Linked DNA regions of Robertmurraya sp. FSL R5-0851. The main gene of each other region encodes a partner of the protein of the gene in region 2 in a complex. Links are inferred from orthologs where the notes say so. Each region holds a gene or a part of one and is shown on either strand. Other genes may lie near its edges.

Region 1 (7,561 bases), 1.5 Mb from region 2 along the record:
ACAAAGTGTAACTGCTTCCTTGGCTCCACTAAATATAGCCTCGTTTACCTCAGACATTGTTCCATTAACCATTGCAAATACAATTCCAATTACGGTTAAACAAACCCATATAATATTAACCATTCGCTTTCACGCCTATCATTGTAGTAAATACTTTCTTAAAAGACTCGAAAAAACTCGTTTCATCTTTTTCATTGTTATAATAAATTGGCAGCGTTTTGATTGGCTTATCATCAAAGGTAATGATTACTTCCCCTATTACTTCAGGAATATTTCTTTCTCCCTTTAATTGTTTTAATTTGTACTCAACCTCAAATTTATCTTTTTCTGTTTCTAATATGGGGTACATAAAGTCGTGTTTGACCAAAGCCTTATTCTTATACTTGTCAGATTCAATTCCAGAGATGAAGCCTTGTTCAACAACTTGTACCATTTCATACGTCTTAAAAGCGGTTTCGAACATATTAATATGATCATTCCAATCGTCTGGTCCGTTCAATGTGACCGCAATTAAGTCCATTCCATCTTTCGTAGCAGTGGATACTAATGTTCGTTTTGCTAGCTTTGTAAAGCCCGTTTTCCCACCTGTACTATATTCATATAACTCTGTTAGCAATCGATTTTTGTTCCGCCATATCCTGTCCCAGCTTTCTGTAGGGTTTGGGGCTCTGTGTACTTCTGTTCCTGCAATCAACTTATAAGTATCGTTCATCATTGCATATCTTGTTAATACAGCCATGTCATATGCTGTGGAATAATGATTATTTGAATCATCTAAGCCATGTGGATTGGTAAAATGAGAATGTAACATTCCGATCTCATCTGCCTTTTGATTCATTAAGAACGCAAACCCCTCTACACTGCCTCCGATATACTCAGCAATCGCAACCGCCGCGTCATTGCCAGAACGAAGCATTAAGCCGTACACTAAATCTTCTAGCTTGATTTCTTCGTTTTCCTTTAGATATAAGGAAGATCCTTCTGCTCTAGTCGCATTTTTACTGACTTTTACCATCTCATTTAGTTTTCCTGACTCGATGGCAAGGACAGCCGTCATAATCTTAGTGATACTTGCGATTCGCCTTTTTTCATGTGCACCTTTTTCAAATAATACTCTTCCTGAGCTTTGTTCAATCAAAACTGCATATTGTGAGCTAACATTGATATTGGTGTTAGCACTCACTGGAATATGAAAAAGAATCAAAAAGGTGATTATTATTAACACAAATACCTTTTTACTTCTAGCCATTCTTCAACCCTCGTCTCCTAATTATGTTTGTACAAGTTTATGCTTGATAAAAATGAATATGCCAAAAAGAGTCCACAAGCAAAGCGGTGGACTCTTCCGTTTACAATAGTTTCCATTTTATTTGTGATGCTTGTGAAAGTCTTTCCTCGACTTTTCTCCAATTCACTACGTTCCACCAATTAGAGACGTAATCCGCGCGATTATTGTTATATTGTAAATAATAGGCATGTTCCCATACATCTAACGGCAAAAGTGGAATCGTATCCCATTGCGTCAAATTCATATGTTTTTCTGATTGAAGAATTTCTAGATGACGTGATCTTGGTGACCAAACTAAAATAGCCCATCCGCTTCCTTCTACTGCTTTTGCAGCTTCAGTAAAATGCTTTTTAAAAGCATTAAAATGGCCAAAATATTTGTTGATCTCCTCAAGCAGTTTTCCTGTCGGCTGCCCCCCACCATTCGGCTTCATCGTTTCCCAAAAGAGAGAGTGTAAGTAATGTCCTGATCCATGGAAAGCCAGCTCTCTTGACCAATGTTTTACTAACGAATAATCACCCTTTTCTCGTGCTTCCTTAAGTTTGATCTCCGCATTATTCAATCCATCAACATAGGATTGATGATGCTTACTATGATGTAATTCCATAATTTTCTCAGAAATATAAGGTTCTAATGCATCATAACTGTAAGGTAGTTTGGGCAAAACATGCTCCCCTGCTTTTACAGCAGGCTCCTGTATATAAATGGACCCTATCTGTTGCCTCTTTGAAAAATATGCCTCCATTTCGTCATGTAATTCTTCTACCTTTTCTTGGACAGTCGTAAATTCTTCCTGAGTTAAGTCTCCACTCCTTGAAATATGATTCATAATCTCACTAAAATGATCCAACTTACTCCATAATCCATCTTCTTCTGGGACATGTTCCTGCTCTAAGAAACGTTTAAGCTCTTCGTTGTAGCTTATAACTTCCTTAACATACTGTTCAAATCGATTCATTATCATCACCTCAGAACAAATGGGTTTACCTTAAAGCATATGAGGGAGAGGCCTGGTTGACACCATAAAGAATAAAAGCACAAAAAAATAACGACCGATTGGTCGTTATTTCGATTGTGCCATTTTTGTTCGATAATCTGTTTCGTAGTACTCCAGCTCTTCACGGATCTTCTGGAAATCTCCTTCAAAACCTTTTAGCAGTTGAAGAACACTTTCAGGAACGTCCTCTTGAAATTTTATTGAGTTTTTACCCGTATAAGCGGATCGGCTATCTTCATACCATACATCATTTTTTGGTGAAAAAAATTCTTCAATACATTTATGATAAATACCATAAAGCGTCTTTTCTGCTGCTCCTTTTGGAAAAGATTCTGACTGTAAAATCACAGAACAAGCATCCAATCCCTCTTCACAATATACAAGCAGCTTTCTTAAATTACCTAAGATTCGTTTATAGTATTCTTTGTCACCTTGTTTTTCTGACAATAATCCATCAATTGTTGTACTGTTTAAGAAAGACTCTAATCCAGATACTGTATTTGTTAAAAAAGACTTTACGTCCATTATTTGAACTTTCACCATTGAATTACCCACTGTCTACACCCCTGCCCTTTGTAATAACTCTGAATGTTTGGTTTATTGGATAACTAATTTTATGCTTGCACCGTAAATTCCAACAGAGAGTCAAGCTGGCAAGCCTGATTACTTTTTACCTTTTTAACAACTTTAATAATCTTTTCAAAATCAATGTCTTGAAAATAAGCAGCAAATTCATTCTGGTTATTGATATACACTCTTTTTCGATGTCTAAAACCTGGATTTTTAATTAATAATACTAGAGCAACTATATCCATTAAATGAACTTCTAGCCCAGCCTCTTGAAAGATTGGATTGGCTGAAAATGGAGTGAACTCATTCAACTTCTCCTCAAAAAATCGAACATAAAGAACAGCTAGCGTTTTCTCCGTATTCTCTTCTATAAAAGTTACTTCGCTTCGGTTGAAAAAATCCTCCGAAGTGTTAGATTTTTCTTTTTCCAGCTCATACCCTACACAGCTTTTAATTAACACGTTCATACATCCCTTTCTTACCTCCGGATGAGGCAGGTGCAAATTGTGTTAAAAATGCCCCTAAATAGAAGCATTTCCCTGAAAATTAATTATATTTTATCACAAATAATGAATATATGCGTAAGAAAACTTATGATTCCAGATTTTCTTGAAACTTTTCAAAAAACAAGTCTGCTTCTTCTTGAACAAACTCATCATCCACTTTCTCCGGCAATGGAGGCAGTTCCTCTAAACTCCTGAGACCAAAATAATCTAAGAATTCTTTTGTGGTACCATAAAGGATGGCCCTGCCAGTTCCTTCCGCTCGCCCAACTTCTTTTACCAACACTTTTCCAACCAATGTTTGTAATGGCCGCTCGGTCTTTACCCCTCTAATTTCTTCTATTTCTGCTCGAGTGATCGGCTGTTTATAAGCGATAATAGCTAGCGTCTCTAACGCAGCCTGTGAGAGTGTTGATGTATTTGGTGATTCAACCAGCTTCTTTAAGTAAATAGAATTCTCTTTCTTTGTTGCGAGCTGATAGGTACCAGCCAGTTGAACGACGGCTATTCCTCGGTTTTCATTTTTTGAAAGCTCGTTCATTAACTCCCTAACAATTCGCTCTGCTTCGACCTCTTCGATTTCAAGAACCGTTGCAATTTGCTTAATGGTTAAGCCCTCATCCCCTGCTGCAAACAGAAGACTTTCCACAATTCCATTCCAATTAATAATATCCAATGACAATGTTATACTCCCTTCGCAATGACAAAAATCTCAGAGAAATTGCTTTCTTGCTCTACAAATATTTCTTTCCTTTTCATTAGCTCTAGAATGGAAAGAAAAGTTACGACAATATGATCCTTCTCCTGGATGGGGAATAAATCATAAAAGCTAATTCTTCCTTTCACCTTTCGTAGCTTCCCCATGATTTCATCCATTCGTTTTTCTATAGGAATTTCTTGTCTTGCAATCTTTGTAGACAACGGCTTTTGTAGCCTTTTTCTTCTCAACAGCTTCTGAAAAGCACCCAGCATATCGTACAACGACACGTCTAGATGTCGTCTATCTACTTCCTCCTCTTTCGAATAATCCGAAAGATCGCTAGGGGGCTTCGTGAACATTAGCCCTCTTTCCTGCTCTAAAGCCTTTAAATCGTCAGCTGCTTCTTTATATTTTTTATATTCCATTAGTTTTTCAATTAATTCTTCTCTCGGGTCTTCTTCGTAACCAAATTCCATATCATCTTCAAGCTCTTCTTCATGTTTTGGAAGTAACATCTTACTTTTAATGGCTAGCAAAGTGGCTGCCATGACCAAATATTCACTTGCTACATCTAGCTGTAGCTCCTTCATAGTGTGGATATATAGTAAATATTGCTCTGTAATTTGTGCTACCGGTATATCATAAATATCAATTTCTAGTCGATTAATGAGGTGTAGTAATAAATCTAACGGTCCCTCAAATGCATCGATCTTCACATTATAGTGCATATTCCCACCAAAATTTCTTTCTTAATTTCTTAAAATAACTATACTTAGTATAGAGGAAAGATTGCGTTAATCCAAGATTCTTTCTGAAAGTTTGTGCCTATTTCTTCATGTATGAAACAACGTAAAAAGCGTATAGATAGAAATCATGGTAAAATTAAGTAAGAAAGGAGCGTATCTATGTTTACAACAGATTTCATTGATTACTTAGTGCATTTTCATAGTGACAGAGATTATTTTGAATGTCACGAAATTCTTGAGGAACACTGGAAGAATGTAGATGCGGGTAATAAGGAATCCATTTTAGTTGGCTGGATTCAGCTGGCTGTCAGTCAATATCATCACCGTCGTGGAAATTTCGCTGGAGCTTTGCGTACGATACAAAAAGCATTATGGTTACTAACCATCCATAAACAGTCCATCAAAGAATATGGTATTGATGAGGATAAATTAATTGGAGCCATCTTAAGAAAAAAAGAAGAGATTGAGCATACACTTCCATACAAAAGCATGAATCTCCCTATAAATGATGCCTCCTTATTAAGTGCGTGCAAACGTCAAGCCGAAAAAGCTGGTCTCATATGGGGTGTGGATAGCAATCTAACAAAAAGTGAAATTATTCATCGACACTCGATGAGAGATCGTTCAGAGGTTATCCAGAACAGATTACACGCATTAAAACAAAAAAAAGGAAGCAGTGACTAAATCACTGTTTCCTTTTTCTATTTATGATAAAAGAGAGTCGCATTTTTCAAAGAAAGCTGATGTTTCTTCATTCGCTCGTATCTCTTTTCCAGGGAAAAACTCTTTTAATGCCTTTATCATCGTTTTTCCAATTCCTTGATGCCGATGCGAAGGATTCACTGAAATATGTTGAATTTCTAGCATGTCCTCTGACACTTTCGTTACCCCAACTAAACCAATAATATCTTCTTCTTTCCAAAGAAACAATTGCCAGTCCTCGGATTGGTCATACTGTTTCATTGTTTGCTGTAGCTTTTTCAGGTCTTTTTCGTTAGGCATAAATGACAGCAAGCCCATCGCAATTTTTTCAAAAGCTTTTTTGTAGCGAATTAACATAAGTGATCCCTCAATATCCTGAGCTTTTAAGGAGTTAAATTTCCTTTAAATACATTTGTATTATATGTCAATTATTTCTTTTTGTTTCAATGTATATTCCTCAATACGATATTATCATACAAGATTCTCTACATTTCTTCAATGTATTTTCAGATTCAACAACTTTTGTATCATAATATAAGCTTTTTTCTTTACAGCCCTGGTGATAAGAATAACCAATAATACGCGCCCCATATGAGCGAAATAAGTAAAATGAAAATAAATAAAAGCGCATTATTCTTTTTCACAAATACCTCCAAAAGATCTATGTAATGTAAAAAGCTGTCACAATCGCGACAGCTCTCTAGATTAGCTTTTTACTCGCTGAACAAATGGCAAATCTTGTTTAACAATGTCTTCAAACGTCTCCCGACGAACCACTAATACCGCTTTCCCATTTTCAACAAAGACCACTGGTGGCCTTGGAATACGATTGTAGTTGTTTGCCATCGAATAACCGTAAGCACCGGTACAGAAAACGGCTAGAATATCGTCACTGTCCGTCTTCTGTAACGGTAAATCCCAAATAAGCATATCTCCTGATTCACAGCATTTTCCTGCAATAGAAACCGTCTCTTCGATTGGCTGAAGTGGTTTGTTCGCAAGGATCGCTTCATATTTTGCTTCATACAATGCTGGACGAATATTATCACTCATCCCACCATCTACGGCTATATATTTACGAACATTGGGAACATCCTTTTTTGAACCAATTTTATAAAGAGTAGTCCCCGCATCACCTACAAGGGAACGACCTGGTTCAATCCAAATTTCTGGCATAGACATAGAGAACGCCGAGGCCTGTTTCTTTACTTCTTCGATAATTTCTTTTACGTATTGGGAGGCAGGAATGGGCTCGTCTTCACTCGTATAACGAATGCCGAATCCGCCACCTAAATTTAATACCTTTGATTCAAAAGAATACGTTTCTTTCCACTCATGAAGCTTAGAAAATATTTTTCTAGCTGCTAACAAAAATCCAGTTGTTTCAAATATTTGTGAACCGATATGACAGTGTACACCAAGCAGGTCTAAGGACTCTGAATTCATAGCCTTTTGTAGTGCCTCTGCCGCTTGTCCATTTTGCAGATCAAAACCAAATTTCGAGTCTTCTTGGCCCGTAAGAATATAGTCATGTGTATGTGCTTCAATCCCTGGTGTGACTCGAAGCAAAATAGAGACGGATTGATTTCTCTCCGCACAGATCGTATCTAATAATTCTAGTTCATAAAAGTTATCAACAACAATACAGCCGATTTGATAGTTTAATGCCATTTCAAGTTCTTCACGACTTTTGTTGTTTCCATGAAAATGAATTCGCTCCACTGGGAATTCAGCAGCTATTGCCGTATAAAGCTCTCCCCCAGAAACAACGTCCAAAGAAAGCCCCTCTTCTTCAGCAAGTTGAATCATTGCAATCGTGGAAAATGCTTTGCTAGCGTAAGCAACTTGAGCTTTAATACCCAGTTGGTCAAAGGTTTGTTTAAAACCTCTCGCCCGCTCACGAATTAATGATACATCATAAACATACAATGGTGTTCCGAACTCTTTTACAAGGTCTGTCGTATCGACTCCACCAATTTCTAAGTGGCCTCTTTCATTTATCTTTGATGAACCATGAAAAAACATTTCTTCCCCTCACTTCTATGGATACACAAA
Region 2 (8,890 bases):
ACCTTTAACCCACGAAAATCGGCTGGTCTCGTATAATGGGGATGCTCTAATAAACCTGTGCTAAAAGAATCTTGCAAATGAGACTCCTCTTTCCCTAATACATTCGGAAGCAGACGAACCACACTATCAATAATAACCATAGCACCGAGCTCTCCACCCGTTAACACGAAATCACCAATCGAGATCTCATCTGTCACTACATGCTGCCTGATTCGCTCATCATAACCCTCGTAATGGCCGCAAACAAAGATTATATGTTCTTCCTTGGATAGCTCTTCCGCCTTCTTCTGGTTATAACGTTCACCTTGTGGACAGAGCAACACCACTCGTGGGGGTTTCGTCGTTTTGGCATGTTCTTGACAGCTCTTTACCGCATCAAAAATGGGTTGCGGCTTCAAGACCATTCCCGCTCCCCCACCATAAGGGTAATCATCCACCGTCTGGTGTTTATTATCAGCAAATTCTCTAAAGTTGACAATATTGTACCGGGCAGCCTGCTGTTCAGCCGCTTTTTTTAAGATCGATTGTCCGAACACCCCATGGAACATCTCAGGAAACAGGGTTAGTACATCAATATTCATCATGATAGCAGACCTTCCATAGGCTCAATTAAAACGATCTTTTCCTTCACATCAACCTTCTTCACAATCTGCTCGATATAAGGAATGAGAATATCCTTTCCACCCTTTCCCTTTACGACCCATACATCATTCGCTCCAGGTGTTAAGATCTCACGGATCTTTCCAATTTCTTCCCCATGCGTGGTGAACACAAGACAGCCAATAATTTGGTGAAAGTAAAATTCATTTTCCTCCAACTCACCTTGTTGTTCTTCTGTGATTTTCAGAATTCCACCCTTCATCGGCTCCACATCATTCACATTTGGGTACCCATTAAAGGTTAATAAATCAAATGATTTATGCTTCCGGTGAGATTCAACCGTCAGCTTCATTGGATCCTTTGAGTTAGGCATAAACAAATACAAGTGATTCCCTGGCTTATACCGTTCATCAGCAAAGTCAGTCTGCGAAACCACTCGAACTTCCCCTTTGATACCATGCGTATTCACAATCTTTCCGACATTAAACCATTTTTCCATCATCTTCACCTCAAACTACCGAATTTCATCAACGACTCCGTCCTTGATGATAATCGTTTTTTCAGTCTGAATAACCTCCCAAGCGTCACCTACATTCACTTCCACGATCGCTTGGCATTCCTTTTCCTTTAATTCGCTTCCTAAAGGTAGCATATGTAATTGTTCTATTTTAAAATCAAGCAGCTTAATCTTTTCTAATCTAGTATGAATCTCATTTTCGAAACGATTCTTAAATGAGTTAACGGTCATTTTCTTTGCTTTTTCAAGCTTTCTCATTTCAAAGCGAAGCTGTTCTGATTCCTTCTGAAGTTGGCTTTTCTCAAGTTCAAACTTGCTTAGCAATACTTGTTTGCTAGTTTCCGTTAATACTTGCTTTACCACGACGGTTTGAAGAATGTTCACGGACCACATCTCCCTTCAGAAATAACTACGAAAAAAGGAGGGTTGTCCCCTCCTTCTTCAGTAGCATTTATTCAATAATTTCTAGGTAGACTTTCTTCTGCTGTGATGCTCCTGCTGAATAGACAACAGTTCGAATAGCTTTTGCAACACGGCCTTGTTTTCCGATTACTTTCCCCATATCTGTTTTGTGAACAGCTAGTTGAAAAGTTATTTTATCCGATTCTTCTAGCTCAGTTACACGAACTTCGTCTGGAAGATCAACAAGTGCCTTGACAATGGTTTCGATGAGCTCTTTCATTATATGCAGATTACTTGCTTAATTTTGCGTTATGGAATTTTTCCATAAGGCCTTGTTTTGAGAACAAGTTACGAACTGTGTCAGATGGCTTAGCGCCGTCTTTTAACCATTTTAAAGCTAAGTCTTCGTTGATTTCAACGATTGCTGGCTCAGCAACTGGATTGTAAGTTCCAACTGTTTCAATGAAACGTCCATCACGTGGTGAACGAGAATCTGCTACTACAATACGATAAAAAGGAGATTTTTTTGCTCCCATACGCTTTAAACGAATTTTAACTGCCATTTTAAATAAGCACCTCCGAATAGTTTCACACAAGATAGTATAATATCAATTGTTTTTTAGTTTGTAAAGTCTTTTTTCTTGTCACTATTATTTTCCTGTAATTTCGGCGTCAAAAAGGGTTAAACGGAAGCTTAAATCCGCCCTTTTTCTTAGCCTTGCCCTGCATACCCGACATCTGCTTCATCATTTTCTTCATGTCTTCAAATTGCTTTAAAAGACGGTTTACTTCAGGTACTGAAGTTCCACTTCCCTTTGCAATCCGCTTTCTGCGACCAGCATTAATGATTTCTGGATGAGTTTTTTCTTCCTTTGTCATAGACTGGATGATCGCTTCTACATGAGAAATTTGCTTTTCATCGATTTGCAGATTATTCAGGCCTTTAATTTTGTTCGCACCAGGCATCATCTTTAATAGTTCATCAAGAGGTCCCATATTACGAACTTGTCCAAGCTGATCTAAAAAGTCATCAAATGTAAACGAAGCTGTACGCATTTTTTGTTCAAGTTCTTTTGCCTTCGCTTCATCGACATTGGCCTGAGCTTTTTCGATTAACGTTAAAACATCGCCCATTCCGAGGATTCTTGAAGCCATTCGTTCTGGATGGAACGGCTCAATCGCATCCATTTTCTCTCCTAAACCGATAAATTTAATCGGCGTATTCGTTACGGAACGGATTGAGAGGGCGGCTCCTCCTCGAGTGTCTCCGTCGAGCTTCGTTAAGACGACCCCTGTAAGCCCAAGCTGTTCATTAAAGCTTGAAGCTACATTTACTGCGTCTTGACCAGTCATCGCATCGACAACAAGAAAGATTTCATCAGGATTTGCGAGTTCTTTAATATCTTTTAATTCTCCCATAAGGGCTTCATCGACGTGCAAACGACCAGCTGTGTCAATTAGAACGTAGTCATGATGGTCCTCTTTCGCCTTTTGAATCGCTTGTTTCGCTATTTCAACCGGACTTACTTGGTCTCCAAGTGAAAATACCGGCATGCTGAGCTGCTTTCCAAGCGTCTCTAGCTGCTTAATGGCAGCAGGACGATAAATATCAGCCGCAACTAACAATGGGTTGCGGTTATATTTTTTTCGAATCAGGTTGGCAAGCTTCCCCGTGGTTGTCGTTTTCCCTGCCCCTTGCAATCCAACCATCATAATAACGGTTGGCGGGCGATTAGAGACAGCAATTTTGCTTTGCTCACCGCCCATCAAGGTTGTCAGTTCTTCTTTAACCACTTTAATGACCTGTTGTCCAGGTGTTAAGCTTTGCATGACTTCCTGACCAACAGCACGCTCGCTTACTTTTTTGACGAACTCTTTAACAACCTTAAAGTTAACGTCCGCCTCTAAAAGGGCTAAGCGCACCTCGCGCATCATTTCTTTAACATCGGCCTCATTGACTTTCCCTTTGCCGCGAATTTTTTGGATCGTATTTTGCAGTCGGTCGGCTAATCCTTCAAATGCCATCTTAGGCCGCCTCCTAGTCTAATTTCTCAAGCTGTGCAACTAGCTCTAGCAGTGTGTCGTCTGATAAAGAACCCTTTAGCTGTACTAGCAGCTTGTTGCGCTCCTGAAATTTATGGAATAATAATAGCTTTTCCTCGTATTCCTCAAGCATCGCTTCTGTTCGTTTAATATTATCATAGACCGCTTGTCGGCTGACATGGTACTCTTCAGCAATTTCGCCTAGCGAATAGTCGTCCAAATAATACAGGGACATATAGCTTTGCTGCTTAGGAGTAAGTAATGACTGATAAAAGTCATACAAATAATTCATCCTATTTGTTTTCTCCAGCATCGCTCATCCCCCTTTGTTAAGTGAAAAGCCTTTACATACTTTAGTTTACACAGAGAGACGTTTAATGTCAAGATAGACCACGTGTCTCAACAAAAAAGCCCGGGTATTTTTATCCCGGACTTCTCTCGTTTACTCTTGTACTTCTAGATCTACTAAGTCTGCAAACAATCCATACACGTATTGTTCGGCATCGAATTGTTGGAGGTCGTCCATTTTTTCACCTAGACCTACAAACTTCACTGGAATTTTCAGCTCATTACGTATCGCTAACACAATTCCACCCTTTGCTGTTCCATCAAGCTTGGTTAGAACAATTCCGCTAACATCTGTCGCTTCTTTGAACGTTTTTGCTTGGACCATCGCGTTTTGACCCGTCGTAGCATCAAGGACAAGTAATACTTCATGTGGGGCACCAGGAATTTCCCGTTCTATCACTCGCTTTACCTTCTCAAGCTCCTTCATCAGGTTCACTTTATTTTGAAGTCTTCCAGCTGTGTCGCACAATAGAATATCTGCATTTCTTGATTTGGCTGCTTGAACGGCATCATACATAACCGCAGCAGGATCTGAGCCGGCACTTTGCTTAATCACTTCCACTCCGACTCTGTCCCCCCAAACCTCAAGCTGTTCAATTGCCCCTGCACGGAAGGTGTCTCCCGCAGCTAACAACACTTTCTTGCCTTCATTTTTATATTTATGTGCAAGTTTTCCGATTGTCGTTGTTTTTCCAACACCATTTACTCCAACAAACAAAATAACCGTTAAGCCATCTTGGATATTAATCGTATTAACTTCTTCTTCCTCATCACCCTTATAGATATCAACAAGCTTCTCAGAGATAACGGCCTGAACAGCTGCTGGGTCTTGAATGTTTTTACGCTTAACTTCCATTTTCAGCTCATCGATGAGTTCCATAACGGTATCAAAACCTACATCAGCGCCGATTAGGATCTCTTCAAGCTCCTCGAAAAAGTCTTCGTCGACTTTCCGATAACGAGCAACAAGATCATTAACTTTCCCCGAAAAATTGTCTCTTGTTTTCGTTAAGCCATCCTTAAACTTTTCAGTTACTGCATCCGTTTGCTTTGTAATTTTTTCTTTTAGCTTTTTAAAAAAACTCAAAACTCACACGTCCTTTACGTTTCAATCAATTCTTTTGTTTCTTCCAATCTAACAGAAACAAGCTTTGAAACCCCCGACTCCTGCATCGTTACCCCGTAAAGCACATCCGCTTCTTCCATTGTGCCTTTTCGGTGCGTAATAACGATAAACTGCGTTTCAGCACTGTATCGTTTTAAATATTGACTAAAACGATACACATTGGCTTCATCTAACGCAGCTTCTACTTCGTCGAGAATACAAAATGGTACAGGTCTAACCTTTAAAATGGAGAACAATAGAGCAATTGCTGTAAGAGATCGCTCTCCACCGGATAAAAGCCCTAAATTCTGGAGCTTTTTCCCTGGTGGTTGTGCAACGATTTCAACCCCTGTATTTAATAAGTCCTCTGGGTTCGTTAACTTCAAGTCTGCTCTTCCACCGCCAAACAGTGCTTGGAAAACAAATTCAAAATGTGAACGAATTCCGTAGAAGGTTTTTTCAAATCGCTTCTTCATTTCTTCGTCCATTTCATCGATGACTTGGAATAATGTATCTTTTGCTTCCTGCAGATCATTTTTCTGCTCGAGTAAGAATTCGTAACGTTCGGAGACACGCTCATACTCTTCAATAGCACCAATGTTTACTACTCCGAGCTCTTCAATTGCAAGACGAATCAGCTTTACTTTTTTACGAGCCTCCTCAACCGGTAAAAAAAGAGGATACTCCTCTTTCGCCGCTTCAAATGACAGCAGGTACTCTTCTCGGAGATGAGAAAGTCTATTTTCTAACTCCACATCGAGACGACCTAGCTTTACTTCTTCATCCTTAAGCGCAAGAGTTAAACCCTTATGTTGTCTTAATAGCTCTCTTAATTCAAGCTCAGAATCTTCCAAGGTACTGTGAAGCTTCAAACGTTCTTCACGTCGTTGGGAAATCATAGAGATCGTTTCATTTTTATCTTGTAGCTTTTTGGAAGCCTCTTGTTCCAATAACTGTTCCCCTGAACTACTAGAGTTCATCTCCGTTGATAACAAGGATAGATCCTCTTCATACGTTTCATGTCTCTTCGAATGTTCTAATAGAGAAGCTCTTGTCGCTTCAAGCTTTTCGAACAACCCATGATGCTGCTCCATTAGTGCTGCGAGCTTCACCTTCAGTTCCCCAATTTCATTGGCCACTGATTCTTTTGAACTATTTTGGAAAGATTTCTTTTCTGATAGTGCTTGAATTTGCCTATCAAGTTCAGCTAGTTCCATAGCATACGTTGATAGCAATTCATTTAACTCCACTTTACGTGAAGACAATTGCTGTTGGTCTTGTAAAAATTGAGACATATCGAGATCATAGATTTTTAGCTTTTCATTGATATTTTTTTCTTCAAGCTCAATTTCTCTAAGGTCACCTTTTTTTGATTGCTCGAGAAGGCGAAGATCTTCCCCTTGCTTTCGGATATCCTCAAGCTTTCGCTCTTGGACTGTAATAGAAGATTTAAGCTCCTTCACCTGAGCTTCTAGCTCATGTGTTTGAGCTTCCATACCCGCTAGTCTACCTTTAAGCTCTTCAAGCTCACCTTTACGGCTCAGTAGCGAAGATGTATTTGCCTTTACTGCACCACCAGTCATCGAACCACCTGGGTTTACGATATCTCCATCTGTCGTAACAAATCGACATCGATACTGTAGAAGCTTAGCAAGTTCATTCGCACCCTTTAAGTCCTTCGTAATGACTACCGTACCTAAAAGATTTGAAAATATTTCTTCATATTTTTGATCAAACCCAATTAAATCCTTTGCTACGCCTACATATGACGAATGTCCTTTTAGTGACTGAAGCTGATTACTGGAAAGACTCTTCCCTCTAATGACACTAAGAGGCAGAAAAGTTGCTCGTCCAAAAGAGTTTTGCTTTAAATAGAGAATCGCTTTTCTTCCGTTCTCCTCATTCGCAACGACAACATGCTGCATCGCAGCACCTAAAGCAGTCTCAATCGCCACTTCATAAGATTTCGGAACTTGGATAAGCTCTGCTACAGCCCCTTCAATCCCAGAAAGCTTGCCATCTCTAGCCTTTAATACTTCCTTTACTCCTTGGAAAAAACCAGAATAGTCATCTTCCATCTCTTCTAGCATATCTTTTCTAGACTTTGCTTTTTGTAAAAATTGATACGCTTGATAAAGCTGTGTTTCTTGCTTTTGGTACTTATTCTTCAAGTTCTCAAGCTTTTTCTGCTCTTCTCTAAATACATGTACCTGTTCTTCAAGATTATTTTGAACACTAGCAATACCCGCTTCAATTTCCTGTTTACGGGCTGAGATTCTCTGTCTTTCTTGAAGATATTTTTCGTTATCAGCTTCTAATCTTGTGTTTTTTACACCTTGCTGTCCAAGCTGCTTTTCTGTGTTTTGAAGTTCGTTTTTACTTGATGCTTGTTTGTTTAGAATTTCAATATAATCACTTTTTAATGACTCGATTCGCTCTTCCATATTCTCACTAAACGAAGCGAGAACTTCCTGCTTTTCTTTTAGCAGTTTTTTAAGAGATAATACCTCATCATTCATACGCTGATAGCTTTCCTCTTGCTCCAGTTGAAGCGAGGTTAACTCTTGAATTTTAAGAGAAACTTCCTCGATGCTTTTTCTAAGCTGCTCTTTGTTTTGAGTAGCATTTTTCTTTCTCTCTTTTAGAACCTCTTTTCTGCCTTCAACCTTTTCAAGTTCCTCACTTACACGCAGTAGAACGTCCTGTAAATCGGTAATCGATTCATCGAGGGCAGCCATATGATCTCTCATTTCAACAATCTTAGCTTCCTTTGATTGAAGAACGGTAGACAGCTTTATTTCGTCTTCTTTATGCTGTTCAATCTGTCTAGTTAGCTTTTCCCACTTTTCATGAAGCTCCTCAATTTCGTGCACCGTTACCGCAACTTCTATCTTTTCAAGCTCTTCTTTTTGCTGAAGAAAATCCTTTGCAATCGACGCTTGAATTTTAAGTGGCTCTACTTGTGTTTCTAATTCATGCAAGATATCACTCACACGATTTAAGTTATCTTGGGTTTCTGTTAGCTTTGACTCTGCTTTCTTTTTACGATTTTTGTATTTTAGAACACCAGCAGCCTCTTCAAAGATCGTTCTTCTTTCTTCGGCCTTGCTGTTTAATATTTCTTCTACTTTTCCTTGGCTAATGATCGAAAACGCTTCTCTCCCTAATCCAGAGTCCATAAACAAATCAACGATATCTTTTAGCCTGCATGTTTGCTTATTGATTTGAAATTCACTATCTCCAGAGCGATACACACGTCTAGTGACACTTACCTCATTGTATTCAATCGGTAATGCTTGATCTTCGTTATCCAGCGTCAATGTTACTTCAGCAAAATTTAATGCTTTTCGTGAATCACTACCAGCAAAGATGATATCCTCCATCTTTGCCCCACGAAGCGATTTCGCTGATTGTTCTCCTAACACCCAACGAATCGCATCAGTGATATTACTTTTTCCACTTCCATTTGGACCAACCACTGCTGTGACACCCGGGACAAAATCGACCCCAATTCTCTCAGCAAACGACTTGAATCCGACTACATCCAAACGTTTGAGATACACAGCTTTTCCCCCTTTATCTCTACTCCTGTTGTTTTTCTTCTAGCTGTTCTTTTGCTCCATTAAGGTGCGATTTGATCTTTTCTAAAGCCATTTGTGCAGCATGCTGCTCCGCTTCTTTCTTTGATCTCCCTGTACCTTGTCCAAGCTCTTCGTTGTTCAAACAAACCTTTGAGACAAACTCCCTATTATGGGCAGGTCCTCGCTCTAGTAAAATTTTGTATTCGATTGTACCAATTCCATCTCTTTGTACAAGCTCTTGCAGCTGACTTTTAAAATCCATCACATGAGAAAAAGCACCTTCGTTAATTTTAG

What was found.
Region 1: the proteins of smc (region 2) and MKX65_RS15895 are in contact, whole or in part, in a crystal structure (PDB 3ZGX), measured with the Bacillus subtilis proteins. The link is inferred for Robertmurraya sp. FSL R5-0851 from one-to-one orthologs.

Annotation. Positions count from the first base shown.
Region 1 is NZ_JBBOOE010000001.1:3,080,235-3,087,795, forward strand. Bases 2,915-5,664 are described here. They hold MKX65_RS15895 (segregation/condensation protein A), read right to left. Parts: upstream 4,787-5,664; coding sequence 4,043-4,786; downstream 2,915-4,042. Other genes in these bases: MKX65_RS15885 (hypothetical protein), read right to left, coding at 2,915-3,322; scpB (SMC-Scp complex subunit ScpB), read right to left, coding at 3,447-4,034; MKX65_RS15900 (DUF309 domain-containing protein), read left to right, coding at 4,964-5,488; MKX65_RS15905 (GNAT family N-acetyltransferase), read right to left, coding at 5,510-5,664. In the rest of the region: MKX65_RS15865 (nucleoside recognition domain-containing protein), read right to left, coding at 1-123; MKX65_RS15870 (D-alanyl-D-alanine carboxypeptidase family protein), read right to left, coding at 116-1,249; MKX65_RS15875 (Fe-Mn family superoxide dismutase), read right to left, coding at 1,350-2,246; MKX65_RS15880 (YpuI family protein), read right to left, coding at 2,352-2,840; more of MKX65_RS15885, read right to left, coding at 2,900-2,914; more of MKX65_RS15905, read right to left, coding at 5,665-5,863; lysA (diaminopimelate decarboxylase), read right to left, coding at 6,212-7,531. UniProt on the Bacillus subtilis protein: Participates in chromosomal partition during cell division. May act via the formation of a condensin-like complex containing Smc and ScpB that pull DNA away from mid-cell into both cell halves.
Region 2 is NZ_JBBOOE010000001.1:1,554,595-1,563,484, reverse strand. What follows is about bases 4,812-8,890. They hold smc (chromosome segregation protein SMC), read right to left. Parts: upstream 8,579-8,890; coding sequence 5,012-8,578; downstream 4,812-5,011. Other genes in these bases: rnc (ribonuclease III), read right to left, coding at 8,598-8,890; ftsY (signal recognition particle-docking protein FtsY), read right to left, coding at 4,812-4,997. Also shown: tRNA (guanosine(37)-N1)-methyltransferase TrmD, read right to left, coding at 1-584; ribosome maturation factor RimM, read right to left, coding at 581-1,099; MKX65_RS08115 (YlqD family protein), read right to left, coding at 1,115-1,501; MKX65_RS08110 (KH domain-containing protein), read right to left, coding at 1,569-1,799; rpsP (30S ribosomal protein S16), read right to left, coding at 1,810-2,082; ffh (signal recognition particle protein), read right to left, coding at 2,192-3,544; MKX65_RS08095 (putative DNA-binding protein), read right to left, coding at 3,558-3,875; more of ftsY, read right to left, coding at 4,005-4,811. UniProt on the Bacillus subtilis protein: Required for chromosome condensation and partitioning.